4 regions of the Streptomyces sp. NPDC002734 genome follow, and region 2 is predicted to be linked to each of the others. Evidence: riboswitches for the same ligand, from Rfam matches in the RefSeq annotation. Region 2 holds a riboswitch; each other region holds the start of a gene.

Region 1 (7,396 bases), on a different contig from region 2:
CACACCCCGATCGGCTCCATGGCCGACCTGGACGCCGCCACCCTGGAGGACGCCCGCGCGTTCTTCCGCACCTACTACGCGCCCAACAACGCGGTGCTGTCGGTGGTCGGCGACATCGACCCCGAGCAGACCCTGGCCTGGGTCGAGAAGTACTTCGGCTCCATCGCCTCCCACGACGGCAAGCCCGCCCCGCGGGACGGAGCGCTGCCGGAGGTCGTCGGCGGGGAGATCCGCGAGGTCGTCCGCGAGGAGGTCCCGGCCCGCGCCCTGATGGCCGGCTACCGCCTGCCCGAGGACGGCACCCGCGCCTGCGACGCCGCCGACGTGGCGCTGACCATCCTCGGCTACGGCGAGTCCTCCCGCCTCTACAACCGCCTGGTGCGCCGCGACCGCACCGCGGTGACGGCCGGATTCGGCCTGCTGCGGCTGGCCGGAGCGCCCTCGCTGGGCTGGCTGGACGTCAAGACCTCCGGCGACGTCGAGGTGCCGGTGATCGAGGCCGCCGTCGACGAGGAGCTCGCCCGGCTCGCCGCCGAGGGCCCGACGGCCGAGGAGATGGAGCGCGCCCAGGCGCAGCTCGAGCGCGAGTGGCTGGACCGCCTCGGCACGGTCTCCGGCCGCGCCGACGAACTGTGCCGGTACGCCGTCCTGTTCGGCGACCCGCAGCTCGCGCTGACCGCCGTGGAGCGGGTGCTGGAGGTGACGCCGGAGGAGGTCCAGGAGGTCGCCAAGGCCCGCCTGCGCCCCGACAACCGGGCGGTCCTGGTGTACGAACCGATCACTCCCGAGGGCGCGGACGCCGAAGGCGACGAGGACGAAGAGGAGGAGGCCAAGTGACCGACCTGGCCACCATGGAGTTCCACCCCCAGCCGCAGGCCGGCGAGCCCAAGCCGTGGGCGTTCCCCGCGCCCGAGCGCGGCGCCCTCGACAACGGCCTGACCGTCCTGCGCTGCCACCGCCCCGGCCAGCAGGTCGTGGCCGTCGAGGTGCTGCTGGACGCCCCGCTGGACGCCGAGCCGCTCGGCCTGGACGGCGTCGCCACCATCATGGCGCGCGCCTTCGCCGAGGGCACCGACAAGCACTCCGCCGAGGACTTCGCCGCCGAACTCGAGCGGTGCGGCGCCACGCTGGACATGCACGCCGACCACCCCGGCGTGCGGGTCTCCCTGGAGGTCCCCGCCTCCCGGCTGCCCAAGGCGCTGGGCCTGCTGGCCGACGCGCTGCGCGCCCCGGCGTTCGCCGAGGACGAGGTCTCCCGCCTGGTGCGCAACCGGCTCGACGAGATCCCGCACGAGCTGGCCAACCCGGCCCGCCGTGCCGCCAAGGAGCTGTACAAGGAGCTCTTCCCGGCGAACTCGCGGATGGCGCGCCCCCGTCAGGGCACCGAGGACACCGTCGAGAAGATCGACGCGGCCGCCGTGCGCGCCTTCTACGAGCGGCACGTCCGTCCGGCCACCTCGACCGCCGTGGTGGTCGGCGACCTCACCGGCGTCGACCTGGACGCCCTGCTGGCCGAGACGCTGGGCGCCTGGAAGGGCTCCCAGGCCGCCCCGCGCGCGGTGCCGGCGGTGACGTCGGACGACACCGGCCGCGTGGTGATCGTGGACCGTCCCGGCTCCGTCCAGACCCAGTTGCTGATCGGCCGCACCGGCCCGGACCGGCACGACCGGGTCTGGCCGGCCCAGGTGCTCGGCACCTACTGCCTGGGCGGCACGCTCACCTCCCGTCTGGACAAGGTGCTGCGCGAGGAGAAGGGCTACACGTACGGCGTCCGCGCCTTCGGGCAGGTCCTGCGCTCCGCCCCCGACGGTTCGGGCGCCGCGATGCTGGCGATCAGCGGCTCGGTGGACACCCCCAACACCGGCCCCGCGCTGCAGGACCTGTGGCAGGTGCTGCGCACCCTCGCCGAGGGCGGCCTGACCGACGCCGAGCGGGACACCGCCGTGCAGAACCTGGTGGGCGTGGCGCCGCTGAAGTACGAGACGGCCGCCGCGGTCGCCGGCACGCTGGCCGACCAGGTGGAACAGCACCTGCCGGACGACTTCCAGGCGACGCTCTATCAGCAGCTCGTCGCCACCGGCACGGTGGAGGCCACCGCGGCCGTGGTGAGCGCCTTCCCGGTGGACCGTCTGGTGACGGTCCTGGTCGGCGACGCCGCGCAGATCGCCGGCCCGGTGCGGGAGCTGGGCATCGGCGAGGTGACCGTGGTGAGCGCCGAGTAGCGGCCCGTTCAGGGCGGTTTCGGGCCCCGGTGAGCCTTACGGCCGCCGGGGCCCGCTTCGTTCGGTCCGGCGCCGGCTCGTCCGGGAGCCGTGCGATGCGCGTAGAAGGGTCCGGTTTGCCCTGTGGCGTGCGCTACAAAAGTCTTGATCCGTTTGTTATCCGATTGATCACCCAACTAGCTTCGATCCGGCTGCCCGCCACACCTGTGCTCCGCATCCGCGGCGCCGGGCAGTCATCGCCTAATCCCCGTACGGCGCGAGCCAGGGGAGCCGGGGACCCAACCGAGCGGTACCCCTGGGGTGAATCGGGCGCCTTCCGTCACGCGGGAGGAACCCGTAGGAGACCTTCCTGCTCCGAACCCGACAGCTAACCCGGCAGGCGAGAGGGAAGGAAAGGACTCAGCCACTTCATGGCGTTCAACTGCGCCCCCGGCAGGCACCGTCGTCCCGGCCGGACCAGCCGCACCACCGCCGGCCTGGCAGGCCTCGCCGCTCTCACCACCACCGGCGTCGTCGGCACCCTGGCCTCGCCCGCCGTCGCGGCGGAGGCCCCCGCCGAGACCACCGGCCTGCTTCCCGTCGTCACCATCGGCGACTCCGTCGCCGAGCAGATCGACGAGCAGGCCGAGGCCCAGGAGCGGGCCGCCGTCGAGGCCGCCGCCCGCGCCGCGGCCGCCGAGAAGGCCCGCGCCGAGCGTGAGGCCGCCGAGGAGCGCGCCGCCCGCGAGGCCGAGCGTGAGCGTCTCCGCCGCCTCAACATGTTCGTCAGCCCGATCGCCGGGTCCTACGTCTCCACCTCCTACCAGGCGGGCGGCGGCATCTGGTCCTCCGGCAGCCACACCGGCATCGACTTCCACGCCGCCTCCGGCACCCCGGTCCGCTCCGTGGGCCGCGGCACCGTCGTCGAGGCCGGCTGGGGTGGCGCCTACGGCTACCAGGTCGTCATCAAGATGCACGACGGCACGTACACCCAGTACGGCCACCTGTCCTCGGTCAGCGTGGCCGTCGGCCAGGCGGTCACCCCGGGCGCCCACATCGGCCGCTCCGGCGCCACCGGCAACGTCACCGGCCCGCACCTGCACTTCGAGGCCCGCACCTCCCCGGAGTACGGCAGCGACATCGACCCCGTCGCCTACCTCCGCTCCCACGGCGTGAACCTCTGACGTCACCCACGCGAAAGCCCCCCGCCCGGTTTCCGGGACGGGGGGCTTTTTCGTCGTTCCGTACGGTATCCGGGCGCACCGGGCGGCGGAGCGGCCGAAAATTCCCTCTCCCGTGCGACTTCCCGTCGGAAATTCACGCGCATTGCCTTAGAGTCGCCTTATTCATCGAGGCGGAGGTCGGCATGCGTATTCCCGCGCATTCGGTATGCACGGCGATCCGGGACGACATCGTCGCCGGGGTCCACGAGCGCGGGACCCGGCTGACCGAGGAACTCCTCGCCCGCCGCTACGGCGTCTCCCGCGTCCCGGTCCGCGAGGCGCTGCGCACCCTGGAGGCCGAGGGCTTCGTGGTCACCCGGCGGCACGCCGGGGCCTGCGTGGCGGAGCCGACCGAGCAGGAGGCCGCCGACCTGCTGGAGATGCGGCTGCTGCTGGAGCCGCTGGGCGCCGCCCGGGCCGCCCAGCGGCGTACCGAGGCCCACCTCAAGGTGCTCCGCGGCCTGGTCAGGCTGGGTCAGGAGCGGGCCCGGCGCGGATACGGGGATGAGCTGCGGTCGCTGGGCGGCTGGTTCCACGAGACGCTGGCCCAGGCCTGCGGGAGCGCCGCGCTGACCGCCACGCTCACCCAGCTGCGGCACAAGATCGCCTGGATGTACGCGCTCGATCCGCTGCCCGCGCCCGTGGAGACCTGGGCCGAGCACGGCGCCATCGTGGACGCCGTGGCCCGGGGCGACGGGGAGCGGGCCCGGCAGGTGACCGCACTGCACACCGAGCGCTCGACCGTGCTGTACCGGCTGCGCATTCCCGGTCAGAACCGCGGAGGCGCGGCGCGCACGGACAGCGTGAGGACCTCGCAACATGCCGTAAACATGAATGGCCTCCGTAATTAACAAGGGGGCCGTATACAAGAGGCGGGTGCGCGGGTGCAATTCCCGCTCCGTTGTTCGGTGCGCCCTTTCCGGGGTCGGCTCGGCAATTCTCGCCGTGCGGCCATTCGTGGGGTGCGATGCATTCGTGTTCCTGTTCGCGCGGGGTATTTCGCGCGCGGCGCGTTTCGACGGGCCCCGGTCCCGCCCCGCTCACAGCTCCGCCTCCCCCGGGCGCTCCGGACGGTCCACGGACAGCAGCTCCGCCAGGTCGCCGAGCACCTTCTCCGCGCCCCCGGCCCCCGCACCCGCCCCGGCGCCCTCGCAGGACAGCACCACCTCCTCGCCGCGGCGCACCCCCAGCCCCAGCACCCCGAGGATCGACGCGCCGTTCACCGGCCCCACCCCCGCGCCGTCCGCCCTGGCCACCCGCACCGGCAGCCCCGAGTCCTGCACGGCCCGCACGAAACGTGCGGCCGGCCGCGCGTGCAGACCGTCCGGCGCGGCCACCCTGACCCGGCGTTCGGGCATCTCCGGTACCTCCTGTCCTCACCGTCCGCGCGCGTCGCGCGCGTCACCACGCGCCCCGATCGGGGCCACGAGCCGTAGGCTTGCCGCATGCAGAGCCCGTCGGACCGTCACGAGTACCCCGCGCACTGGGAAGCCGACGTGGTGCTCCGCGACGGCGGCATCACCCACGTCCGGCCCATCACCGAGGACGACGCGGAACGCCTGGTCAGCTTCTACGAGCAGGTCTCCGACGAGTCGAAGTACCTGCGCTTCTTCTCGCCGTACCCACGCCTGTCCGCCAAGGACGTGCACCGGTTCACCCATCACGACTACGTGGACCGGGTCGGCCTCGCCGCCACCGTGGGCGGCGAGTTCATCGCCACCGTCCGCTACGACCGGGTCGACGCCGACGGCATGCCCGCCTCCGCGCCCGCCGACGAGGCCGAGGTCGCCTTCCTGGTCCAGGACGCGCACCAGGGCCGCGGGGTCGCCTCCGCGATGCTCGAGCACATCGCCGCGGTGGCCCGGGAGCGGGGCGTGCGCCGCTTCGCCGCCGAGGTGCTGCCGGGCAACACCAAGATGATCAAGGTGTTCACGGACGCCGGGTACGCCCAGAAACGCAGCTTCGAGGAGGGCGTGGTCCGCCTCCACCTCGACCTCGAGCCCACCGACCGCTCGCTCGCCGTCCAGCAGGCCCGTGAACAGCGCGCCGAGGCGCGCTCCGTGCGCCGGCTGCTCGCACCCGGGTCGGTGGCCGTGATCGGAGTGAGCCGCGCTCCGGGCGGCGTCGGCCGCGGCGTGCTGGAGCACCTGCGCGACGGCGGCTTCACCGGCGCGCTGCACGCCGTCAACGCCGCCTTCCCCGCGGACCTCGCCGACGTCGACGGCGTTCCCGCGTGCCGCTCGCTGGCCGAGATCGACGGACCCGTCGACCTCGCCGTGGTGGCCGTGCCGGCCGACCGGGTGCCCGAGGTGGTCGACGAGTGCGGGGCGCACGGGGTGCAGGGGATGGTGGTGCTCTCCGCCGGGTACGCCGAGCTCGGCCCCGAAGGGCTCGAGCGGCAGCGCCGACTCGTGCGCCGCGCCCGCGCGTTCGGCATGCGCGTGATCGGCCCCAACGCGTTCGGCGTGGTCAACACCGCCGACGGGGTCCGCCTCAACGCCTCCCTCGCACCCGAGATGCCGCGGGCCGGGCGGATCGGCCTGTTCACCCAGTCCGGGGCCATCGGCGTCGCCCTGCTCTCCCGCCTGCACCGGCGCGACGGCGGCGTCACCGGGGTCACCGGCGTGTCCACCTTCGTCTCGGCCGGGAACCGCGCCGACGTCTCCGGCAACGACGTGCTGCAGTACTGGTACGACGACCCGGAGACCGACGTCGCGCTGATGTACCTCGAATCCATCGGCAACCCGCGGAAGTTCAACCGCCTCGCGCGGCGCACCGCCGCCGCCAAGCCGCTGGTCGTGGTGCAGGGAGCCCGGCACAGCGGCGTGCCGCAGGGGCACGCCGTGCGCGCGACCCGGCTGCCGCACGACACCGTCTCCGCGCTGCTGCGCCAGGCCGGGGTCATCCGCGTGGACACCATCACCGAACTGGTCGACGCCGGGCTGCTGCTGGCCCGTCAGCCGCTGCCGGGCGGGCCGCGGGTGGCGATCCTCGGCAACTCCGAGTCGCTGGGCCTGCTCACCTACGACGCCTGCCTCGCCGAGGGCCTGGAGCCGCAGCGCCCGCTGGACCTCACCACGGCCGCGACCCCGGACGACTTCCACCGGGCGCTCTCCCGCGCACTGGCCGACCCGGGCTGCGACGCCGTGGTGGTCACCGCCATCCCGCGCATCGACGAGGCGACCGGCGTCGGAGGCGCCGCCGCCGACGCGGAACTCGCCGAGGCGCTGCGCACCGCGGGCGCGCAGACGCCCGACAAACCCGTCCTGGTCGTGCACGTCGAGCTCGGCGGCCTCGCCGAGGCGCTGTCCGCCGCCGCGGTCACCGCGCCCCGGTCCCGGTCCGGCGAGGGCGCCCATCTCGCCGACGGGACCGAACCGCCGCGGACCCCGGCGGGTGAGGGCGGCGAGGAGAAGCCCGAGGAGAGCCGTCAGCGGCTGATCCCCGCCTACCCCGCCGCCGAGCGCGCCGTCCGCGCCCTCGCGGAGGCGGTCCGGTACGCCGACTGGCGGCGGTCGGCGGCGGACTCCGGGAGGGTGCCGGAGTACGAGGACATCGACGAGAAGGAGACCGCGGCCTTCGTCACCGCCCTCCTCGCCCGCACCGCCGCGGCCCCGGCGGACGCGAGCGGCCCGGACGCCGTGGCCCCCGCCGGCGTGAACGGCTCCGTCGCCCCGGCCGGGGTGAGCGGCCCGGCCCCCGCCGACGTGAACGGTCCCCCGGCCGGGGCCCCCGCCTCCGTGGGCCCGGACCTCGGGCCCGAGGACACCCGCGATCTGCTGCGCCGCTACGGCATCCCCGTGCGCCGTGCCGTCCCCGCAGCCACCGCGGACGAGGCCGTCGCCGCCGCCGGGCGGCTCGGTTTCCCGGTGGCGCTCAAGACCACCGCCCCCCACCTGCGGCACCGCGCCGACCTCGGCGGCGTCCGCCTCGACCTCGCCGACGAGGACCAGGTCCGTCGCGCCTTCGCCG
Region 2 (7,396 bases):
CCGCACACGGTACGTGACGCCGGGGCGCGGCCGCGCGCAGCGGGGCAGGCAGCGGGCCCGCGGGACACGGACAAGGGTGTGCCCCCGGAGCCGGAGCTCCGGGGGCACGGTCGGGCGTCGCGGCCCGGGGGCCGGGGTGTCAGCCCTTGAAGCGCGGGAAGGCGCTGCGGCCGGCGTACACCGCGGCGTCGTCGAGGATCTCCTCGATGCGCAGCAGCTGGTTGTACTTGGCGACGCGCTCGGAGCGGGCCGGGGCGCCGGTCTTGATCTGGCCGCAGTTGGTGGCGACGGCGAGGTCGGCGATGGTGACGTCCTCGGTCTCGCCGGAGCGGTGGGACATCATGCACTTGAAGCCGTTGCGCTGGGCCAGCTCGACGGCGTCCAGGGTCTCGGTCAGCGAGCCGATCTGGTTGACCTTCACCAGCAGGGCGTTGGCGGCGCCCTCCTCGATGCCGCGGCCCAGGCGCTCCGGGTTGGTGACGAAGAGGTCGTCGCCGACGAGCTGGACCTTGTCGCCCAGCTTGTCGGTGATGGTCTTCCAGCCGTCCCAGTCGTCCTCGAACAGCGGGTCCTCGATGGAGACGAGCGGGTAGGCCGCGACGAGCTCCTCGTAGTACTCCGTCATCTCGGCGGCGGAGCGCTCCTTGCCCTCGAAGAGGTACTTGCCGTCCTTGTAGAACTCGGAGGCGGCGACGTCGAGGGCGAGGGCGATCTGCTGGCCGGGGGTGTAGCCGGCCTCCTTGATCGCCTCGAGGATCAGGTCCAGCGCCTCGCGGTTGGAGCCGAGGTTGGGGGCGAAGCCGCCCTCGTCGCCGAGGCCGGTGGCCAGGCCCTTGGTCTTCAGCACCTTCTTGAGGGTGTGGTAGACCTCGGTGCCCCAGCGCAGGGCCTCGGAGAAGGACTCGGCGCCGATCGGCGCGATCATGAACTCCTGGATGTCCACGTTGGAGTCGGCGTGCGAGCCGCCGTTCAGGATGTTCATCATCGGCACCGGCAGCAGGTGCGCGTTGGGGCCGCCCAGGTAGCGGAAGAGCGGCAGGTCGCTGGCCTCGGAGGCGGCGTGGGCCACGGCGAGGGAGACGCCGAGGATGGCGTTGGCGCCGAGGGAGCCCTTGTTGTCGGTGGCGTCCAGGTCGAACATCGCCTGGTCGATCAGGCGCTGCTCGGTGGCGTCGTAGCCGACGAGCTCCGGGCCGATCTGCTCGATGACGGCGAGGACGGCCTTCTCCACGCCCTTGCCGAGGTAGCGGTTCTTGTCACCGTCGCGAAGCTCAATGGCCTCGAAGGCGCCGGTGGAGGCGCCGGACGGAACAGCGGCACGGCCGGTGCTGCCGTCGTCGAGGCCGACCTCGACCTCGACCGTGGGGTTGCCTCGGGAGTCCAGGATTTCCCGGGCTACGACGACGTCGATGGACGGCACGAGCATCTCCTTCTGGGATGTGACGCGAGTGGCGCCGGACCACCTGGTCCGGCACGGGGTGCACAGCCTCCGTGGCTCTGCGAGACCGAGCCTAACCGGCCGGACGGGATCGGCCAGCCGGTCGCCCCCTCTACGGAGGGGTAACAGGAGATTAATTGTTCCGACCCGAAACAAAAAGTGGGCGGACGTATTGCGTGCAAATGCCCCGCCCCCGTGCGCGGATCACGCAACACGGGGGCGGGGCTGTCACGGGGGCGGGCGGCCGGCTCGGGTGGAGCCCGCCGCCCGGCGGGTCAGCTCAGGTGGAGCATCTGGCCCGGGTAGATCAGCTGCGGGTTCTGGACGACGTCCTTGTTCAGCTTGTACAGCTTCTTCCAGCCGCCCTTGGTGTGGTGCTTCTCGGCGATCCGGCTGAGCGAGTCGCCCTTGCGGACCTTGTACTCGCCGTCACCCTTCAGCACCTTCTTGCCGGTGGGCGTCGTGACCTTCTCGGCCTTCTTCGGCTTCTCGGCCTTGGCGGGCTGGGCAGGCTTCTCGGCCTTCGGCGCGGGGGCCGGGGCGGCCTCCTGCTGCGGGGCCTGCTCCTGGGCGGGGGCCTCGGCGGCGCCGCCCTGGTACGGGGAGCTGGACAGGCCGACGCCGCAGTGCGGCCAGGCGCCCGGACCCTGCTCGGCGAGGACCTTCTCGGCTATCTCGATCTGCTGGGCCTTGGTGGCCTGGTTGGCCTGGGCGGCGTACTGGGTGCCGCCGAAGCCGGCCCAGGTCTGGTTGGTGAACTGCAGACCGCCGTAGAACCCGTTGCCGGTGTTGATGGACCAGTCGCCGCCCGACTCGCACTGGGCGACGGCGTCCCACTCGGACTCGGTGGCGGCCGAGGCGGTGCCCGCGGTGATCAGCGGGGCGGCCACGACGGCGCCGGTGAGACCGGCGACGGCGATGGCGCGCTTGGCCTTGGAGGGGCGACGGTGCTTGCCCTGGCAGGAAAACGACATGGAGGTATCCCCTCACCGACGCCTGCGAGGTGAGCTGTCGGGTTCGGGCTATGAGGGTCGCCCGGCCGCGCACCTCCCGGTGCACGGCTTCACCCCTAGCCGGTCCGGCGATCTCGCTGCCGGACACGGCGCTTACCTGGTTCCCCCGCTCCTGCCTACGGCGCATGACGCGACGACATGTCCCGTACGGCCGTTGGCAGGATTAGGCGTGACGGCCGCCGGGGCCCGCTGGAGCGAGCGGTTCGACGTTAGCCACGCCCAGGCCGGGATTTCAAAGACGATCAGGGCTTCTGAGACCCATCTCTCACTTCTCCGGAATCAGACATTCCAGGACGAAAGGGTGGGTAACTCCCCCGATTTTGCCCGGCTTTCACCCTGCCTGATCGTCTCGTCCCCTGCCGTCCCCGGCCCGGCTCAGGCGGGGAGGGACAGCTTCGTGCCCGCCACCAGACGGTCCGGGTCGTCCCCGATCAGGTCCTTGTTGGCCTCGTACAGGGCGCGCCAGCCGCCCTGTACGTCCTGCGACTTGGCGATGGAGACGAGGCTCTCGCCGGCCCTCACGGTGTAGGTGCCCGCGGGGGCCGCGTGGCGGCCCGAGGAGCCGCTCGTGCTCTGCGTGCTCTCCTCGGCGCTGGTGCCGCGGTGGCGGCCGGAGCCGGAGGAGGCCTCGGAGTCCTCCTGGGTGGCGGCGTCGTCGCCGAAGAGCGGGGTGTCGTCCCCGAACAGCGGGTCGCCCTCGCCGTCGAACAGCGGGGCGTCCTCGTCGGACGAGCCGGTGTCGCCGGTCTCCTCCTGGTCCGCGTCGCCCTTGCCCTCGCCGGTGCCGTTGCCGGTGTCGCCGTGGTCGCCGGACTGGCCGCCGCCGTGCTCGCCCGCGTCGCCGCCGCCGACCTCGGGCAGGTCCGGGACGACGGGGGCGCCGGTGCCGGTGTCGACCAGGCCCAGGTCCTCGCCGAGGTCCAGTCCCTCGTCCTGCCCGGCCTCCTGGCCGAGGTCCAGGGACCCGCCGTCCGCCGGCGCGTAGTCGGCGCCCGGGAAGAGGCCGTGACCCGCGCCCCGGAGCATCCCCTGGTCGGCGTCGCCGGCCGCCTCGGCCGAGCCGGAGCCGCGCGCCTCGTCCGCGCGCCCGGCGCCGGAACCGCCGGTGCGGTCGCCGCCGGCGGACCCCCAGCCGGAGGCCGAGCCGTCGAAGGAGCCGGAGTCCGTCACGTCGCCGGTGCGCAGCGCGTCCACGCCGGTGTCCACCTGGGCGGCGGGGGCGTTCTCGCGCAGACCGTTCATCGCGCCACAGGCGAGCCACGGGGTCGCGCCCTGCTCGGCGAGGATGCGCTCGGCCACGGCGATCTGCTGCGAACGGCTCGCCTCGGCCGGGTTGGAGGCGTACGACAGGCCGCCGTTGCCCTCCCACTGGTCCTGGGTGAGCTGGAGACCGCCGAAGAACCCGTTGTCGGTGTCGGCGCTCCAGGCACCTCCGCTCTCACACTCGGCGACCCGGTCCCAGGTCGCCCCGTCGGCCGCGCTCGCGCCGGTGGCCGCGAAGAGCGGCAGGGCGAGGGCGGACCCGGTCACGCCGGCTGCGACGACGACCGCCGGCGCCTGACGGGGGCGGCGGTGACGACCGTTTCCGGAGAGCATGCGGATGCCTTTCGTCGACTGCTGTGGGCGCGCGACCACGTCCGGCACCGCGCCGGCGGGGTCGTCACGTCTGTGCGGGAACGTAGCCGGTGATCATCGTTCGTCACAACTCGATGTCGCACAGAACACACGAACATCACAGAACTGTCGAACTATTGCTTCCACTTGGTCCCGGCTCGGGAGTGAACTCGACCGGAAGAGTCCGCAGGCCACGCATGATGAGACCGCCGCGCCAGCGCAACTCCTCGGGCGCAGCGCCGAGTTGGAGGTCAGGCAGACGGGTGAGCAAGGTCGCGAGCGCGGCGCGGCCCTCGAGCCGGGCGAGCGGGGCGCCCAGGCAGTAGTGGATGCCGTGCCCGTACCCCAGGTGCTGGTTGTCGCGGCGGGACAGGTCCAGGGTGTCCGGCTCGGCGAACCGCTCGGGGTCCCGGTCCGCCGCGGCCAGCACCACCAGGACCGGATCGCCGGCCGCGATCCGCTGCCCGCCGAGAGTCAGCTCCTCGGTCGCGAACCGCCAGGTCGCCAGCTCCACGGGGCCGTCGAAGCGCAGCAGTTCCTCGACGCCGGTCTCCAGGAGGGACTCGTCCCCCGCGGCCAGCGAGCGCTGGAGCCGCTCGCGTTCGGCGGGGTGGGTGAGCAGCGCGTAGGCGCCGTTGCCGATCAGGTTGACCGTCGTCTCGAAGCCGGCGAACAGCAGGATGAACGCCATCGCGGCGGCCTCGTTCTCGGTGAGGTGCTCCCCCTCGTCCGAGGCGCGGATCAGACCGGAGATCAGGTCCTCGCCGGGCGCCGGCTGCGCGGGCAGGGCGGCGCGCTTGCGGTGGATCAGCTCGGCGAGGTAGCCGCGCATCTTCTTCACCGAGCGCGCCACGCCGCCGCGCGGGCCGCCCCCGTGGCGGATCATCATGCCCGCCCAGTCCCGGAAGTCGTCCTGGTCCTCGCGCGGGACGCCGAGCAGGTCGCAGATGGCGTAGATGGGGAGCGGGAACGCGAAGTCGTGGATCAGGTCCGCGCTGCCGCGCGCGGCGAAGCCGTCGATCAGGGTGTCGGTGAGCTCCTGCACGCGGGGCGCGAACTCCGCGACCCGGCGCGGGGTGAACGCCTTGGCGACCAGGCGGCGCAGCCGGGTGTGGTCCGGCGGGTCGATGTTCAGCAGATGCGTCATCAGGTCCGCCTTGCGCTCGCCCGGGATGCCGGTCCGGTTCCGGGCGTGCGCGGGCTCGTCGTGGTGCGCGGGGTTCTTCGACAGCCGCGGGTCGGCGAGGGTCTGCCGGGCGTCGGCGTACCGGGTCACCAGCCAGGCCTCCACCCCGCTGGGGAGCCGCGTGCGGTGCACGGGGGCGTGCTCACGGAGCCAGGCGTAGGCGGGGTAGGGGTCGGTCGCGAACTCCCAGGTGAAGAGTTCCGGGGCGGGCGGGGTCCGCGGGGCGTGCGGCGTCTGCGGGGCGTGCGGGGTCTGCGGGGTGGAGGGCGTCTGGTGCGGCTCGTTCACCCCACGACGGTACGCGGCGGGGCCCCCTCCCCCGCACGGGACCTGCGCTCCCCGTCCCACCGGCTCACGCCGGGTCCGGCCGACCGGGGCCGGCGACCCCGCGGGCGGTCGTGCCGCCTCCGCGGTGCTCCCGCCGCGGCGGCATGACGGCCCAGGGCGGGGCCCGGTGGGTCAGAGGCCCGCGGCAGCCGCCGCCTCGGCGGTGCGGATGGCGTCGCGGTAGGCGCGGGCGGCCGCGCGGAGGGCCGACTCGGGGTCGACGCCCGCCTCCTCGGCGCGCACGGCGAGGGTCAGGAGTTCGTAGCCGACGCCCTCACCCGCCGGGAGGGCCGCGTCGAGCCCCGCCTTGCGGGCCCGCGACGCCAGCTTCGCGGTGAGCGCCAGCGCCGGCTGCCCGATCGGCACGCCCTCGGTGACCGAGGACCGCTGCTTCTCGACCGCCTTGGTCCGCAGCCAGTGCTCCTCGACCTCCTCCGGCGTCGCCGCGGACTCCTCGCCGAAGACGTGCGGATGCCGGTGGATCAGCTTGGCGACCAGCCCGCCCGCCACGTCGTCCACGGAGAACGGTTCCTCGTCGTCCTCCTCGGCCATCCGGGCGTGGAAGACGACCTGAAGCAGCACGTCCCCCAGCTCCTCGCGCAGCTCCTCACGGTTGCCCGTCTCGATCGCCTCGACCAGCTCGTACGCCTCCTCCAGCGCGTACTTGGCGAGGCTCTCGTGGGTCTGCCGGGAGGTCCACGGGCAGTCGGTGCGAACCCGGTCCATCACCGCGACCAGGTCAAGGAGCCGCGCGCCGGGCAGGTCGTAGGAGGCGGGGAGCAGCTCCAGGTCGGGCATGTGGACGCGGCCGGAGCCGGCCAGCCGGGCCAGGCCGTCGGTCAGCGCGGGCTCGCCCTCGCCGCCGGCGACCACCACCACGGTGCGCCCGCCGGCCGCCGCGTCGACCAGGTCGCGGGCGGAGGGCGATGCCTCCTCCACCGTCACCCCTGCCTCCCGCAGGTAGGGCAGCTGCGGGTGCGCGCCGTCCGCGCAGAGCACCCGGTCCGCCTCGCGCAGGACGCTCCAGGCGGGCCAGGACAGCAGACCGGGGGCGACCCGGTGGCTGGTGGTGAGCAGGACGACGCGGCCGGGGGCGTCGGGGGAGGCGTTGGCGTTCACCCTTCGAACGTAACGCAGCGGTGCGCCGCCTCCCGCCCCCGGCCCCGCGGCTCAGGCCTCGACGTCCCGCACCCAGGGGGTCTTGAGGTCCGCCCGCGCGCTCTTCTCCGCGTCCCAGGTGCCGTAGCGCGGGTTGAGCTCGACGCCGAGGTCCTTGGAGGCGTCGGCGAGCGCCTTGGTGAAGACGGGGCTGTCGGTCTCGGTGCCGAGCCGCTGCGCCAGCTCGCCCGCCGCGACCTGCAGGCGCAGGTTCTCCTCCAGCCGCTCGGGGGCGACGCCGTACTGCTGGAGCCAGGTGTTCCGCAGTCCCTTCTCCCCGCCGAGCTGCCGCTCCAGGTTGGTCCGCAGGTCCTGGACCTTCCTGGGCGTGACGGTGACGCCCGCCTCCTCGGCGGCGTGGTGCAGCACCCGGTCGATCACCATGGACTGCACGGTGAACCGGGCCAGGGAGCCGGACTGGGAGACGACCTGCCGGTACTGCTCGTCGTCGGGGACCACGGCGCGCTGTGCGTCGCGCACCTCGCGGACCCGCTCCTCGACCTGGGCCTGGGTGATCCGCTCCCCGCCCACCACGGCCGCGGCGCCCGGGTGCGCCTCGGTTCCGCAGGCGGTGAGCAGTGGCGCCGCGAAGGCGGCGGTGAGGAGGAGCGCGGTACGGCGACGGCGGCGTTGCAAGGAAACCTCCCGTTGGAGTTTGTG
Region 3 (7,396 bases), on a different contig from region 2:
GTCATGGCCGTCAGTCTGCCTCCCCGCCGAAATCGCTCGGCACGCTCCGCGAAAAACCGGGCCGTCCGTCCTCCGCCAGGATCGGCACGCAGCCTGCGGCCCTCAGCCGACGGGCGAGGCGCCGGCGGCGGAGGCGGTTGCCCGCGATGCCGCCGTAAGGCATCAACAGCATCAGCAGCGCCGCGGAACCCATCACCGCGTACTCCCCGGTCGCCACCATCAGCAGCAGGATCGGCGCGGTCATGGCCCAGACGAGAGCCTGCCCACGGCGCAGGGGGAGCCGGGTCAGCACGTCGAACGTGACGTGGGCCCTGATCAGGTCGAGCTGCGCCTCCGGGTCCGGCCGTCGAGGCAGCCGGCCGGGCCGCAGCCCCGGCAGCATGCCGCCGGTGGCGGGCGGGAGAGTCGCCACGGTCGCCGCGGCACGCCGCCTCCCACCGGGCGAGTCGTCGCGGTGCAGCACGACGACGACCGGCCAGTTCATGATCCCGTTGCCGACCCGCACGTGGGAGTACCGGAACCCGTAGCACTCGGCGACATGGACCAGGGACGCCAGTGGTGCCGGGTGCGCGACCGGACGCGGGATCTCCACGCCGGCCGCTCCCACGGCGACCTGCCGCATCAGGTGCACGAGTCCGGGGTCGTCGAACAGGGAATACACCGGTGCCTCCGAACAAGTCGAAAATCTTGTGGCCAACCCGAGACCCGCGGCCCCCTGGGACGGTTGTGCAGGAAGAGGCCACGAGCGTGGCCTCTGGTTCCCCCGCACGCCCGCGCCGACGTGGGCCCCGGGGACCGGACGGGGCGGGCGGTACGGCACAATTCCCCTACTCGGCAGCGGAGTTGCCGTAGGGACGATCGGGTGCGGGAAGGCGGACACGGCGTGGCGGTGCAGGAGGCGAGGCAGGGCGCCGACGCGGCGAGGGACGCCCACGGGGGCGGCTGCACGTGCGGGGACTGCCCGCACGGGGCGCGTGCGGGGCATCGGAAGGCCGTGGCGGCCTTCCTCCACCAGCGGGACGAGTTCGCCGCGGGGAAGGGGCTGCCGGCCGCGGTCGCCCATTCGGCCTCCGCCTCCCGGCAGTGGGTCTCCGACGAGCTCACCCAGTCCGCGGCCGAGGTGGCCGAGCGGAGCCGGTCCGAGGGGCAGGCGTGGCTGGCCCGGCTGTGGCGGACCACGCTGTACGCGGTGTGGGGCGCGGCGGTGGTGCTGCTGCTGGTCCAGGCGCTCACCGCGATCGGCGCCGGCTGGACCGCGGCGCGCACGGCCGGACTGCTGGCCGCGCTGCTGACGGGCGCCGCGCTCTCCGCGGCCTCCTGGTTCCACCGCGACAAGGGCGGAGTGCTCGCCCCGGTGATCGGCGAGGACAACCGTCTGTCCACCTCCCGGGCGGTGGCCGCCGCGTGGGTGCTGTTCACCGCCTTCGCCGTGCTCACGCTGGCCGGTCAGCTGGCCGCCGCCTCCGGACACCGCAGGCGCGACGAGCTGATCGCGGGTCTGGATCTGGCCCGGGGCGCGGGCGTGGTGACGGTACTGGCCGTGGTCTGCGCCATCGCGGTGCTGGTCCGGCGGGTGGTGAGCCTGCGGGTGCAGGGCCAGCGGCTGCAGAAGGTCCGCGCCCACCGGCCCCGGGCCGCCGACCTGCTGACCGACGACTCCGGCCGGGGCAGCTTCGCCGACATCCAGTACGTGGCGATCTCCGCCGTGGCGCTGGTCTTCGGCCTGGTCCGGCTGGCCCGGCGCCCCGAGCAGCTGCCCGACCTGCCGTGGGGGCTGGCCGTCGTGGTGCTGGTGTCGGCGGCGACATACCTGGCGGGCAAGTACGCGGAGGGCGGGCGCGCGGTCGTCCTCTCCGTGGTGCGGGCGCGCGAGGCCGGTGACCTGGACGGTCCGATCCGCACCGGCGACGACATCGAGATCCGTGGCGCGGGCTTCGTCCCGCCCGGCGCGCAGAGCGCGGACCGGCTGTCGCGGATGGTCGTCCGGATAGGAGCGGTCAACGTCCACGTGCCGCTGGTCCCGGTCGCGGGCGGCTTCAGCAACCCGTCCGACACGGTGCTGACCGTCCCGGTGCCGGCCGACGTGGAACCCGGCCGGGTCGAGGTCCAGGTCGTGACGGCCGCGGGGCTGGAGACCAACAAGGTGGTCGTCGACATCACCGAGTGACCCGCCCGGCGCGCCGCGCGCGGGCTCCGCGTGGGCGCACGGCGCATGGTGCGCACAGCGATTGGTACGGGCGGCGCGTGATACGGGCGACGCGTGGTGTGGGCGGCGATTGGTACGGGCGGCGCGTCGATGGTGACCGCACGCCGCACATCCGTCACGCACCGCCACACTCACCCCAAGGTCACGAAAACGTATCGGGCATATCGAACACCGTCCTTCACAGGGACCCCACAGGTTGGCTAACGTGCCCGCGGGCCGTCCGATCCCGACCGGCGAACCTCGCCGGTCCGTGCGGCCCCCGCCGAGTCCGGCCGCGCGCCGGAGCCGGGGACCCGCACGCACCACCTGGGGTGAATCGGTCCGGCCGCCCCGCCGGACCGTAGGGCAATCCTTCCGGACGTCACGCCCGAACCCGACAGCTAACCCGGTAGGCGGGAGACGGAAGGAGTCGCCGCCTTGGCGTCGCACCGAAAGCCCCGCCCGGCGGGCCTGCTCGCGGGCATACGCACCCCCGCGCTGGCGACCGTCGCCCTCACCTCCGTGGCCCTGCTCGCCCAGACCGCCCAGGCCGCGCCGTCCGACCGCCCCGGCCTCGAAGAGGTGCAGGAGAAGGTCGACCGCCTCTACCGCCAGGCCGAGGCCGCCACCGAGAAGTACAACTCGGCCAAAGAGCAGAGCGAGAAGCAGCGCAAGGACCTGGACAAGCTGCTCGACGAGGTCGCCGAGCGCACCGAGGAACTGAACGAGGCCCGCGAGAAGCTCGGTTCGTACGCCGCCGCCCAGTACCGCTCCGGCACGGCCCTCCCCGACACCGCCACCTTCCTCCTCTCCGACGCGCCCCAGGACTACTTCGACCAGGCCCAGCTGATGGACCGCCTGACCGGTCGCCAGCAGGACGCCGTCGAGGAGTACGTGGAGAGACAGGCGGACACCGCCGAGAAGCGGCAGGAGGCCACCGAGAGCCTGGAGACGCTCAACTCCTCCGAGAAGAAGCTGCGCACCAGCAAGGCGACCGTCCAGAAGAAGCTCACCGACGCGCGTGAACTCCTGGCCGAGCTCACCGCCGAGGAGAAGGCGCGGCTCGCCGAGATCGAGCGGAAGAAGGAGGAGGAGGCTCGCCGGAAGGCGGAGGAGCTGGCCAAGCAGCAGGCGGCCGAGGAGAAGGCCCGCCAGGACGCGCTCGCCGAGCAGGAGGCCGAGGAGGCCGCCGGCGGCAGCGGCTCGGGTACCGGCTCCGGCGGGACCACGGAGGCCTCCACCTCACTGGGGCAGAAGGCGGTCGCCTTCGCCGAGGCGAAGATCGGTCTGCCGTACGTCTGGGGCGCGACCGGCCCGGACTCCTACGACTGCTCCGGCCTCACCCAGGCCGCCTGGAAGTCCGCCGGCGTGGACCTGCCGCGCACCACCTACGACCAGGTGAACGCCGGAACCACTGTCCCCGTCTCCGACGCCCGCCCGGGCGACCTGGTCTTCTTCTACGACGACATCACCCACGTGGGCCTCTACATCGGCGGGGGCATGATGATCCACGCCCCCAAGCCCGGCGCGTACGTGCGCGAGGAGTCGATCTACTACGACGGCGAGGGCTCCATCCACAGCATCGTCCGCCCCGCCTGACCGGGACGACCGAACGCGGACGGACCTACGCGGACGGCCCGCACGCTCGATGCGTGCGGGCCGTCCGCGTACCTGCCTCACCGGCGTCACCGGCCTCACCGGCGCCGGATCACGTCCACAGCACCGCGATGAAGATGTTCACCGTGGTCAGCGCGCCCACCAGGGCGAACTGCCCCTTGTCCACCCGCTCCTCGTCCCGCTTCACGTAGACCAGGCCGAGGATCACGATCAGCAGCAGCAGCTTGATGCCGATCTTGATGTGGTTGACCGAGCCGCCCTGGGCCTCGTTGAGGCCGACCAACACGATGCCGGTGACCAGCATGGTGAGGGCGCCGTGCAGCATGCCCGGGGTGAAGCGGGCGGTGCCCTGACCGATGGCCTTCATCTGATGGAAGAAGCCACCCAGGAGCGCGGCGATTCCGATGATGTGAAGACCGACGAATATGTGCAGGAGAACGTCCATGGCGGGGAGCCTAGCCACCGCCGTCGAGGGCCCCGGCAGCGGGCCGCCCGTAGCACCCCGCCCGCCACATCCGCCCCATAAGTATGCATTCGGTCATCCCGCCTCACGGTTCCACCAAGATCGAACCTGGGCCCGTCACCTCCACACACCATCGTGACTCTTTGCATTCATCTGCGCACAAACCGTTACCGGACGGTGACGTACCGGATTAGCGTCCTCCTCCAGGTGCCCGACTCCCCTCCGTCGTCCTGACCGGGACGGCGTCGGACACCCCATCGAAGGCTCCGGCGGCGGCCCGCCTCCCCTGTGCGGGTCGCCGCCGGATGCGTGACCGTCCCGCCCGGGGACGGGACGTACGGAAGGACTTGGACTCGACGTGGCAGCGCACCGCAAACCCCCACAGCACAAGCGGAGCGGCAGCAGGGCACGCTCCCTGCTCACCGCGGTTCTCGCGGGTGCGGCCGCGTCGGCGGGACTGGACGGAGTCGGACACGCGGCGCCGAAGCCGACTCCGGAGCAGGTGCGCGAAGAAGTCGACCGGCTCTACCAGGAGGCCGAGGCGGCCACCGAGAAGTACAACGGCGCGAAGGAGCGGACCCAGGCCGCCGAACGCCGCGTCGACAAGCTCCAGGACGAGGCGGCCCGCCGCACCGAGGACCTCAACGCCGCCCGCGAGTCACTGGGATCGGCCGCGGCCGCTCAGTACCGCTCGGGCAACGGCCTCGGCCCGACGATGCAGCTGGCGCTCTCCTCGAACCCGGACCGCTTCCTGCGGGACGCCGGAATGGCCGAGCGAGCCGGCGCCCTCCAGGCCACCGAGATCGCCTCCGTCTCCCGGCAGATGCACGAGCTGGACGAGGTGCGTGAGGAGGCCCGGACCGAACTGGAGAAGCTGCGGGACCAGCAGGAACGGGCGGAACGGCACAAGAGGACCGTCACCACGAAACTGACCAAGGCCCGCCGCCTGCTCTCCCAGCTCACCGCCGAGGAGCGCCGGCGCCTGGCCGCCCGGACCGGCGGCGGCACCGCCGAAGGCCCGTCCCGGCAGAGCGGCGACGGAACCGGGAACGGCAACGGCAACGGCAATGGCTCCGCGGCCAACGGCCGGCAGCCCTCGGGCGGATCGGGCGGTTCGGGCGGAAGGATCACCGCGCCCAACTCGCGCACCGCGGCGGCCATCGCCTATGCCCAGCGGAAGCTCGGCAGCCCGTACGTCTGGGGCGCCACCGGCCCCAACGCCTTCGACTGCTCAGGCCTCGTCCAGGCGGCCTACCGCTCCGCCGGCGTCTCGATCCCGCGCACCACCTACGCGCAGATCGGCGCCGGACAGCGCGTCACCCGGTCCCAGCTCCGCCCCGGCGACCTGGTGTTCTTCTACCCTGGCGTCACGCACGTGGGCATGTACATCGGCAACGGCAAGATGATCCACGCCCCCAACCCCTCGGCCCCGGTGCGCATCGCCCCGGTCGACGAGATGCCGTTCGCCGGAGCGACCCGGGTGGTGTGAGCCGGGGTGACGGGTCCAGGGGAGACGGGTCCGGGGCGACGGGTCCGGGGACGGGCTCGGGGCGACGGCCGGGCCGGGCCCTCACACCAGTCGCCGCGCCGTGGCCCAGCGGGTCAGCTCGTGCCGGTTGGACAGCTGGAGCTTGCGCAGCACCGCGGACACGTGGGACTCCACCGTCTTCACCGAGATGAAGAGCTGCTTGGCGATCTCCTTGTAGGCGTACCCGCGGGCGATCAGCCGGAGCACCTCCCGCTCCCGCTGCGTGAGGCGGTCCAGGTCCTCGTCGACCGGCGGGGCGTCCGTCGAGGCGAAGGCGTCGAGGACGAAGCCTGCCAGCCGGGGGGAGAAGACGGCGTCGCCCTCCTGGACCCGGAAGATCGAGGCGACCAGGTCGGACCCGGTGATCGTCTTGGTGACGTAGCCACGGGCGCCGCCGCGGATGACACCGATCACGTCCTCCGCGGCGTCGGAGACCGACAGGGCGAGGAACCGCACCGGACGCTCGACGTCGGCCGCCAGCCCCGCGCACCGGCGCAGCACCTCGACACCGCCGCCACCCGGCAGGTGGACGTCGAGCAGGACCACCTCGGGCCGGGTCGCGGTGATCACCTCGACGGCCTGGTCGACGTCGGCGGCCTCGCCCACCACCTCCACACCGGTGCGCTCCGTCTCGCCGATCTCGGCGCGCACCCCCGTGCGGAACATGCGGTGGTCGTCGACGAGCACGACCCTCACCCGGCGCCCGGTGTCCGGCGCGCCGCCCTGCTCGCCGCCGACACCCGCCGCCCCGCCGGCCGTGCCCTCTGCTCCGCTGGCTCCGGTCGCCTCGCTCATGACGTCTTCTCCGCCCTCTCCATCTCCAGTTCGACCTCGGTCCCCCCGTCGGGCGCGGCCCGAACCCGGGCCGTTCCGCCGTTGCGTTCCATACGGCCGATGATCGACTCCCGGACGCCCATCCGGTCGGCGGGTATCGCCTCGAGGTCGAAGCCGGGGCCTCGGTCGCGGACGGACACGAAGACCGTCCTCCCCTCCACCTCGGCGTAGACCTGTACGGGCCCGCCGTCGCCACCGTACTTGGCGGCGTTCACCATGGCTTCCCGGGCGGCCTGGATCTGCGCACCCAGTTTCTCGTCGAGCGGGCAGTCACCGACGACCACGACCTCCAGCGGGACCCCGTGGTTGTCCTCCACCTCCGCGGCGGCGCCCCGGACCGCCTCGGCGAGCGTCTCCGGCTCCGCCTCCTCGTCCTTGCCCGAGCCCTCCGGCCGGTACAGCCAGGCGCGCAGCTCGCGCTCCTGGGCACGGGCCAACCGACGGACCTCGCCGGGGCTGTCGGCGTTGCGCTGGATCAGCGTCAGGGTGTGCAGGACCGAGTCGTGCACGTGGGCCGCCACCTCGGCGCGCTCCTGGGCCCGGATGCGCATCAGGCGCTCCGCGGAGAGGTCCTGCGTCATCCGCACCAGATAGGGGCCGGCGAGCAACGCCACCCCGACCAGGACGGCGAGCGCGGCCTGCAGCACCGAGCCGAGGTGGGCGGCCGACCCCTGGAGCACGAACATCCCCGAGACGCCGGCCGTCACCAGCAGGACTCCGGCCGCCGCGCGGGCGAGCGTCACCGTCCGTCGGCGTCGGCCCACCTCGA
Region 4 (7,396 bases), on a different contig from region 2:
CGGCCGGCGGGCGGGCTCGGGCGGCATCTGGCAGTCGCTCGCCGGTTCCTTCGCCGTCTCCGCCTACGCGACACCCGCCTCGCGCTGGCTGATATCCCCGGCCGACACCTCGGTGGCGCGCGAGGCCGGCGCCACGGAGGGGTCCGGCTCGCCGCTGAAGGTGGGCCACAGCGACGTCCGCAAACTGCGCGAGGCGGCGGAGGACGCGCGGCGGTGGGACTCCAAGTACGGCGGCGGGGACTGGCGGTCCTCGATGGTGCCCGAGTGCCTGCGGGTCGAGGCGGCGCCGCTGCTGCTCGGTTCGTACTCCGACGACGTCGGGCGCGCGCTCTTCGGGGCGAGCGCCGAGCTGACCCGGCTGGCGGGCTGGATGGCCTTCGACACCGGGCAGCAGGAGGCCGCGCAGCGCTACTACATCCAGGCCCTGCGGCTGGCCCGCGCGGCGGCGGACGTGCCGCTGGGCGGCTACGTCCTGGCGTCCATGTCCCTCCAGGCCACCTACCGGGGCTTCGGCGACGAGGGCGTGGACCTCGCCCAGGCCGCGGTGGAGCGCAACAGAGGGCTGGCCACGGCCCGCACCATGAGCTTCTTCCGCCTGGTCGAGGCGCGGGCCCACGCCAAGGCGGGGGACGCGGCCGCGGCGGGGACGGCGCTGAAGGCCTCCGAGAGCTGGCTGGAGCGCTCCCGTGAGGGGGACAACGACCCGACCTGGCTCGGCTTCTACGGCTACGACCGGTTCTGCGCCGACGCCGCCGAGTGCTACCGCGACCTGAAGGCGCCCGGGCAGGTGCGGCGGTTCACCGAGCAGGCGCTGTCCAAGCCCACCGAGGAGTTCGTGCGCTCACACGGGCTGCGGCTGGTGGTCTCCGCGGTGGCCGAACTGGAGTCCGGCAACCTCGACGCCGCCTGCGAGCAGGGGGTCCGCGCGGTCGAGGTGGCCGGGCGGATCTCGTCCGCCCGCACCACGGAGTACGTCAAGGACCTGCTCACCCGGCTCGAGCCGTACGGCGACGAACCGCGGGTTGTGGAGTTACGCGAACGCGCCCGCCCTCTCCTCGGCACCCCGGCCTGACCTCCGTCGCCCCCGGCACGGCGGCGCCCGTACCGGGGGTGGTGGGAGCGGGGCGAAGGAGCGGTGCGCCGTAGAATCGGGGCATTGTGTCTGACGCCCCGAACCCCAGCCGCCGCCCCGCCCGGACCCCCCGGTTCCCGGACGGACCGCAGCCCGATCCGGCCGGCTCCCACCACGAGCGCCGCATCCGCAGCTTCCAGCCCCGCCGCAGCCGGGTGACCACCGGCCAGGCCGACGCCATCGAGCGGCTCTGGGCCCGGTGGGGCCTGGACATCGACGGCCGCCGCACCCTGGACCTCACCGAGCTCTTCGGTGACGACCGCCCCGTCGTGCTGGAGATCGGCTTCGGCATGGGCGAGGCCACCGCGCAGATGGCCGCCGACGACCCGGCGACCAACATCCTCGCGGTGGACGTGCACACCCCGGGCCAGGGCAACCTCCTGAGCCTCGCCGAGAGGAGCGGACTCGGCAACGTCCGCGTGGCCAACGGCGACGCGATCATCCTGCTCCGCGAGATGCTCACGCCCGACGCGCTGGCCGGGCTGCGCGTCTACTTCCCCGACCCCTGGCCCAAGAAGCGGCACCACAAGCGGCGGCTGATCCAGCCCGAGTTCCTGGACCTGGCCGCCGACCGGCTCCGCCCGGGCGCGGTGCTGCACTGCGCCACGGACTGGGAGCCGTACGCGGAGCAGATGATGGAGGTGCTGACCGCGCACCCCCGCTTCGCCAACACGCAGCCCGACGGGCACTTCGCGCCCCGGCCGGAGTTCCGTCCCATCACCCGGTTCGAGGGTCAGGGGCTGGACAAGGGGCACGTCGTGCGCGACCTGCTCTTCCGCCGGGTCTGAGGAACCGGCGGCACGGCGGATCAGTCGGAGGCCGCGTCCAGCCGGGCCGTCTCCTCGTCGGTGAGCCGCAGGCCGGCGACCGCCGTGAGGGCGGGCAGCTGGTCCACCGTGCGGGCGGAGGCGATCGGCGCGACCACCGTCGGGCGGGCGGCCAGCCAGGCCAGGGCCACCGTGGCCGGGGACGCGCCGTGTGCCTCGGCGATCTCGTCGAGGGCGGCCAGGACGCGCAGGCCGCGCCCGCTCTCCAGGTGCCGGGCCGCTCCGGTCGCCCGCGGACTGTCCACGGTCGTCCCCGGGCGGTACTTGCCGGTCAGAAAGCCGGACGCCAGCGCGTAGTACGGCACGGCGGCCAGCCCCGCCCGCTCGGCGACATCGCGCAGACGGCCTTCGTAGGTGTCCCGGGAGACCAAGTTGTAGTGCGGCTGGATGACCGCGTAGCGGGCGAAGCCCTCGCGCTCGGAGAAGTCCAGCGACTCCTGGAGCCGCTCGGCGGTGATGTTGGACGCGCCGATCGCCCGCACCTTGCCCTCGCGGACCAGTTGGTCGAGGGCGAGCAGGATCTCCTCGACCGGCGTTTCGGGCTGGTCGAAGTGCGTGTAGTACAGGTCGATGTGGTCGGTGCCCAGCCGGCGCAGCGAAGCCTCCGCCGCCGCCCTGATGTTGGCGGCGGACAGCCCGCGGTATTGCGGGTGCTGGCTCACCTTGGTGGCGACCACGACCTCGGAGCGGTTGCCCCGGGCCTTGAGCCACCTGCCGATGACGGTCTCCGACTCGCCGCCCTCGTTGCCCTCCACCCAGGCGGAGTACGAGTCGGCGGTGTCGACGAAGTTGCCGCCCGCCGCGGTGTACGCGTCGAGGACGGCGAAGGACTCCCGCTCGTCGGCGGTCCATCCGAAGACGTTGCCGCCGAGGGCGAGCGGGAACACCTCGAGGCCGGACGTACCCAGCTTGCGCAGTTCACTCATGACGGTCACCAACGCGTCCGGCCGGCGGCGCATTCCGACGCGCCGCCGGCCGACCGCATCTGTTCGAAAGCGGGGGGAGGGAACCGGCGTTCGTCAGAGGTTGACGCCGCGCGCGGCCATCCAGGCCATCGGGTCGACGCCGTCGCCGCCGCCCGGGTGCACCTCGAGGTGCAGGTGCGGGCCGGTGACGTTGCCGGTCGCGCCCACCCGGCCGATGACGTCGCCGGTGGTCACCTTCTGGCCGACGCTGACGTTGATCGAGGACTGGTGGCAGTACCAGAGCTCGGTGCCGTCCTCGAGGGTGAGGATGGTCCGGTAGCCGTACGAGCCGGCCCAGCCGGCCTCGGTGACGGTGCCGGTGTGGACGGCCTTCAGCAGCGTGCCGGTGGGAGCCGCGAGGTCCAGGCCCGTGTGGTAGCCGGAGGACCACATGGAGCCGGCCTGCATGTACGTGGAGGTGATCGTGTAGGAGGACGCCGGCGAGACGAAGCTGGCCGCCAGCTTGGCGATGCGCTCGGCCTCGGCCTTGGCCTTGGCCTCCTCCTCGGCCTTCTCGGCGGCGGCCTCACGGGCCTCCGCCTCCGCCTTCTCCTTGGCCGCCTTCTCGGCGGCGGCCTGGGCGGCGGCCTCCTGGGCCTCCAGCGCGGCCTGCGTCTCGGCCTCCTGCTCCTGCTGGGCGGCCTGCGCCATGATGCGGGTGCGCAGCGCCTCGCCGGCGTCGGCGGAGGACGGAGTCTCGGCCGGGGCGACGCCCACGCCCATCTCGCCGAGGACGCTGGGGGCCTGCTCGGCGGCCGCGGTTTCGGTCTCGTCGCCGCCGGGAAGCAGGGAGGTGACCGGGTCCAGCGACGGCATCTGCGGCATGGTGATGTGCACCGGGGCCTTGCCGGGCGCGGCGGTGGCCATGCCGCCCGCGCCGACGGCGGCGATCACACCGACGCCGAGGACGGTGGAACTGCGGGCCAGGCCCCGCTGCTTGGTCACCCGGTGACGGCCTCTGGAGACCGTCCCCTCGCTGGGGTTCCACTCCTCGAAGGAGCCCTCGCCGGGGAATCCGGCGGGACCGTACGCGTCGGCGGCCGCACGCTGGCTCGGCACGAAGGGCAGTTCAGGGGCAGGGGGGTTGGACGCCACGGGGGCGCGCTCCTTTCCTTCCGTCTCGCCTACCGGGTTAGCTGACGGGTTCGGAGCGGGAAGGTCTCCTACGCGCGTATACGGAGATACGCCCGATTCACCCCGGAAAGTGGTTCCCCGGTTCCCTTACGGGATTCGGCAGAGCGCACGGAGCCGTCGCTTGTGACGGCTGGGACAGCCGCGCGCTGCGTTATCGAACGTTAATAGAAGCGGTGGCTCATTTCCAAGCCGTTCCTTCACATCGTCCGACCCTGTGGCCCGAACCTATGGAGGTTCATCAGGGCGAAACGGACATGGCTTCGGTCACACGGCCACCGCCGCCTTGGCTTGATCGTTACACCGGGGTCCCCCTGCGTACCGGGTGCCGCTGCCGTGTTCCGGCCGGTCACAGGGTCCGTACGACGAGCAGGGCCATGTCGTCCTCGACGTCTCCCCCGGAGTGCAGGGCCACGTCCTCGGACAGGAACTGCAGAAGGTCCTCCGGCTCTCGGAAGTCCCGCCCCTCCAGCCGCGCGACCGGGTCGTAGAACACACCTTCCTCGTCCCGCGCCTCGGTCAGGCCGTCGGTGTAGAAGAGCACCGTGGCGCCCGGCCGCAGCGGAACGGGCGGTCCGGGTCGGGGCGGCCCGGTGAGCTCCGAGAGGGCGAGCGGACTCCCGGCCTCCCCCGGGTCCAGCAACCGCGGCGGCGCCCCCGGCTCCAGCAGCAGCGGCGGCGGATGACCGTGGTTGACGATCGACACGCTCCGGCCGTCCTGGGAGAACTCGGCGAACACCGCCGGCACAAAGCCCTCCTGCTGCTCCAGCTCCACCGCCCGTCGGTCCCGCTCACGCACCACCGCCTGTTCCATGTGTTCCGCGGCCTGCTCGATGCTGTCGGCCCGTTCCGCCACCTCGCGGAAGGCGCCGACGACGACCGCGACCGCGGCCACGGCCTCCATCCCCTTACCGCGCACGTCCCCCAGCACCATCCGCACCCCGTGCGGGGTGTCGTGCACGGCGTAGAGATCGCCGCCGATGTTCGCCTCCTGGAGGGCGGCCTCGTACCGCGAGGCGATCCGCAGGGCGCCGATCCGCCGCTGCGGCGGCGGCATCACGGCTCGCATCGCCGCCTCGGCCATCTGCCGGGCGGACGCGAGGCGCAGGTCGACCCGGTGCACCGCGGTGTTCATCACGCACGACAGCACCGAGACGACGACCACCGTGAACAGCTCGGTGGCCAGCAGCGCCGGCGAGTTCGCGTCCCGGATCAGTTCCATGGTGAGGATGCAACCGGTGGCCAGCAGTCCGATGAGCACCGTTGCCCGGAGGGTGTAGAGCGGGGCCGCGATGAGCGGGGCGGCGGCGAAGAACGGCACCGGGGTCACGTCCGGCGGCGTCAGGCCGTCGTAGACCAGGCCGAGTACCAGGGCGATGAACGGCAGCACCCGCAGCACCATGCGGGCGTAGTGGAACCACCGGCGGCCGGACCCGAGGGCCTCCTCGATCTCCGGATCCACCGGTCCGCCTCGCCTCAGCATGGAGACCATCGTTCCGCGCCCGGGCGAAAGCGGCGACCGCTGGCCTCCGGGCGGATGAAGCGGAGGAAGGAGAGCACGACACAAACACTCAGGGCCGGAATCCTTGAAAGGATTCCGGCCCTGAGTCTTCAGTAGCGGGGACAGGATTTGAACCTGCGACCTCTGGGTTATGAGCCCAGCGAGCTACCGAGCTGCTCCACCCCGCGTCGTTGTGTCTTCACTGTACGACATGGCGCGGGGGAAAAGCGAATCGGTTCACGTCGCCCCGCCGGACAGGTGGCGGTTGGGCCGCACGGCACGCTCCTCGTACTCGGGCAGCAGCACCACCCGGACGCCGCCCGCCGCCAGCACCCCGCTGCCGTCCGCGGCCGCCACGAAGGTGTCGGGCTCCCGCCAGGCGGTGACCACCCGCCGCACCCCCGCGTCGAGGATCAGCCGCGCGCACGGGGCCGGCCGGGAGGCACGGCGGGCACAGGGCTCCAGGCTGCTGTAGACGGTGGCCCCGGGCAGCCGCGGGTCGGCCGGGTCGATCTTGGCGAGCGCCGCCTCCTCCGCGTGGACCACCGGGTCGCCCCCCTCCCGGGAGTGGCCGCGGGCCAGCTCGGTCCCGTCCTCGGCCACCACCACCGCGCCCACGCTGAACGCGGTGCGGGACGGCGGGCACTCCTCGGCCAGGTCGCAGGCGAGGCCCAGCCAGTACCGGTCGGCGGCGGAGACCGAGGGGCCGGCGCCCGGGGCGACCGGCCGGTAGCGGGCGAGCACCACATCGCCCACCGGCCGGGTCTCCTCCAGCCGCAGGCGGCCCGGCGGATAGCCACCCGGGCCGAAGAGCCGCGGCGCGTCCGGTTCGCCGACCAGCAGCGGGGCCAGCGCCAGCTGGAGCTCGTCGGCGAGTCCGAGGCGCAGCAGCTGGGTGTGGACGCTGCCGCCTCCCTCCACCATCAGCCGTCGCACCCGGTGGACGGCGTGGAGGTGCTCCAGAACGGCCCGCCAGTCCAGTTCCGGTCCCACCGGGACCACCTCGACGTCCTTTTGGCCACGCAGCGCCTCCTGCGCCCGCGATGCGCCCCCGTCCGTGGTGTAGACGGCCTTGCGGCCGCCGGTGCGCCAGAAGCGGGCCGCCGGGTCCAGTTCACCCGAACCGGTGACGAGCACCTTGAGCGGGAACTCCGGAAGCCCGGCGGCGGTGCGCGCGGCCCGCCGTGCGGGCGAGCGGACCACCAGCCGCGGGTCGTCGGCGCGCAGGGTGCCGGCCCCGATGAGGATCGCGTCGCTCGCGGCCCGCACCGCGTCGACCCGGTCGAAGTCCTCGGGGCCCGAGAGCAGCAGCCGCTCCGGGCCGGTGTCGTCGAGGCAGCCGTCGAGCGAGACGGCGGCGGAGAGCAGGACGTAGGGGTGCGGCATGGGGCGGCTCCGGGACGTGACGCGGCGCATGCTCCGGCCGGGGTCGGCCGGGCGCATGCGCCGCGTCAGAAGTAGGCCCTGTGGGACTCGAACCCACAACCAATGGATTAAAAGTCCACTGCTCTGCCAATTGAGCTAAGGGCCCAGGGTGATGTTGCTTCCCCGAGCATAGCGGGAGGGGGCCTCCCGTCCGAGCGGGTATCCGGGGCCGGCGGCGCGCGGGAAGCGCGGAGGGCCCGCACGACCGGAGTCGTGCGGGCCCTCACAGGCGGTGTGCGCGGGCGCGTCAGCCGTTGCGCTTCCAGCGCGGCTTCTCGTCACGGCGGCCGAAGGAGCCACCGCGGTGGTCGTCACGACGGTCGTCGCGGCGGCCGAACGGACGGTCCGAGGTGCCACCGGCGCGGAAGCCCGGGCGGTCGTCACGGCGGTCACGGTTGAACGGACGGTCGTTGCC

Evidence for each region. A riboswitch is a leader RNA that binds a small molecule or an ion and turns the genes downstream of it on or off. The one in region 2 is predicted to bind cyclic di-AMP.
Region 1: another riboswitch for cyclic di-AMP. It lies ahead of ABT026_RS25540 (M23 family metallopeptidase); the one in region 2 lies ahead of ABT026_RS09035 (transglycosylase family protein).
Region 3: another riboswitch for cyclic di-AMP. It lies ahead of ABT026_RS00335 (C40 family peptidase); the one in region 2 lies ahead of ABT026_RS09035 (transglycosylase family protein).
Region 4: another riboswitch for cyclic di-AMP. It lies ahead of ABT026_RS11140 (M23 family metallopeptidase); the one in region 2 lies ahead of ABT026_RS09035 (transglycosylase family protein).

Annotation. Positions count from the first base shown of each region.
Region 1 is NZ_JBEOVU010000033.1:55,049-62,444, reverse strand. Features, by position in the region: gene ABT026_RS25550 (M16 family metallopeptidase) at 1-837, shown strand, start outside; gene ABT026_RS25545 (M16 family metallopeptidase) at 834-2,222, shown strand; cyclic di-AMP (ydaO/yuaA leader) riboswitch at 2,450-2,619, shown strand; gene ABT026_RS25540 (M23 family metallopeptidase) at 2,633-3,385, shown strand; gene ABT026_RS25535 (GntR family transcriptional regulator) at 3,568-4,275, shown strand; gene ABT026_RS25530 (HPr family phosphocarrier protein) at 4,465-4,782, opposite strand; gene ABT026_RS25525 (bifunctional acetate--CoA ligase family protein/GNAT family N-acetyltransferase) at 4,870-7,396, shown strand, end outside.
Region 2 is NZ_JBEOVU010000007.1:120,610-128,005, reverse strand. Features, by position in the region: gene eno (phosphopyruvate hydratase) at 140-1,420, opposite strand; gene ABT026_RS09035 (transglycosylase family protein) at 1,714-2,412, opposite strand; cyclic di-AMP (ydaO/yuaA leader) riboswitch at 2,417-2,585, opposite strand; gene ABT026_RS09030 (transglycosylase family protein) at 2,827-4,047, opposite strand; gene ABT026_RS09025 (cytochrome P450 family protein) at 4,184-5,539, opposite strand; gene ABT026_RS09020 (nucleoside triphosphate pyrophosphohydrolase) at 5,711-6,697, opposite strand; gene ABT026_RS09015 (SurA N-terminal domain-containing protein) at 6,749-7,372, opposite strand.
Region 3 is NZ_JBEOVU010000001.1:81,097-88,492, forward strand. Features, by position in the region: gene ABT026_RS00320 (pyridoxamine 5'-phosphate oxidase family protein) at 1-5, opposite strand, end outside; gene ABT026_RS00325 (hypothetical protein) at 11-661, opposite strand; gene ABT026_RS00330 (hypothetical protein) at 884-2,167, shown strand; cyclic di-AMP (ydaO/yuaA leader) riboswitch at 2,457-2,616, shown strand; gene ABT026_RS00335 (C40 family peptidase) at 2,624-3,784, shown strand; gene ABT026_RS00340 (hypothetical protein) at 3,894-4,247, opposite strand; gene ABT026_RS00345 (C40 family peptidase) at 4,624-5,754, shown strand; gene ABT026_RS00350 (LuxR C-terminal-related transcriptional regulator) at 5,836-6,588, opposite strand; gene ABT026_RS00355 (ATP-binding protein) at 6,585-7,396, opposite strand, start outside.
Region 4 is NZ_JBEOVU010000009.1:182,124-189,519, reverse strand. Features, by position in the region: gene ABT026_RS11155 (NsdA family TPR-like regulatory protein) at 1-1,072, shown strand, start outside; gene trmB (tRNA (guanosine(46)-N7)-methyltransferase TrmB) at 1,159-1,920, shown strand; gene ABT026_RS11145 (aldo/keto reductase) at 1,941-2,885, opposite strand; gene ABT026_RS11140 (M23 family metallopeptidase) at 2,979-4,019, opposite strand; cyclic di-AMP (ydaO/yuaA leader) riboswitch at 4,031-4,170, opposite strand; gene ABT026_RS11135 (PP2C family protein-serine/threonine phosphatase) at 4,405-5,538, opposite strand; tRNA gene ABT026_RS11130 (tRNA-Met) at 5,671-5,744, opposite strand; gene ABT026_RS11125 (dihydrofolate reductase family protein) at 5,794-6,942, opposite strand; tRNA gene ABT026_RS11120 (tRNA-Lys) at 7,015-7,087, opposite strand; gene ABT026_RS11115 (DEAD/DEAH box helicase) at 7,229-7,396, opposite strand, start outside.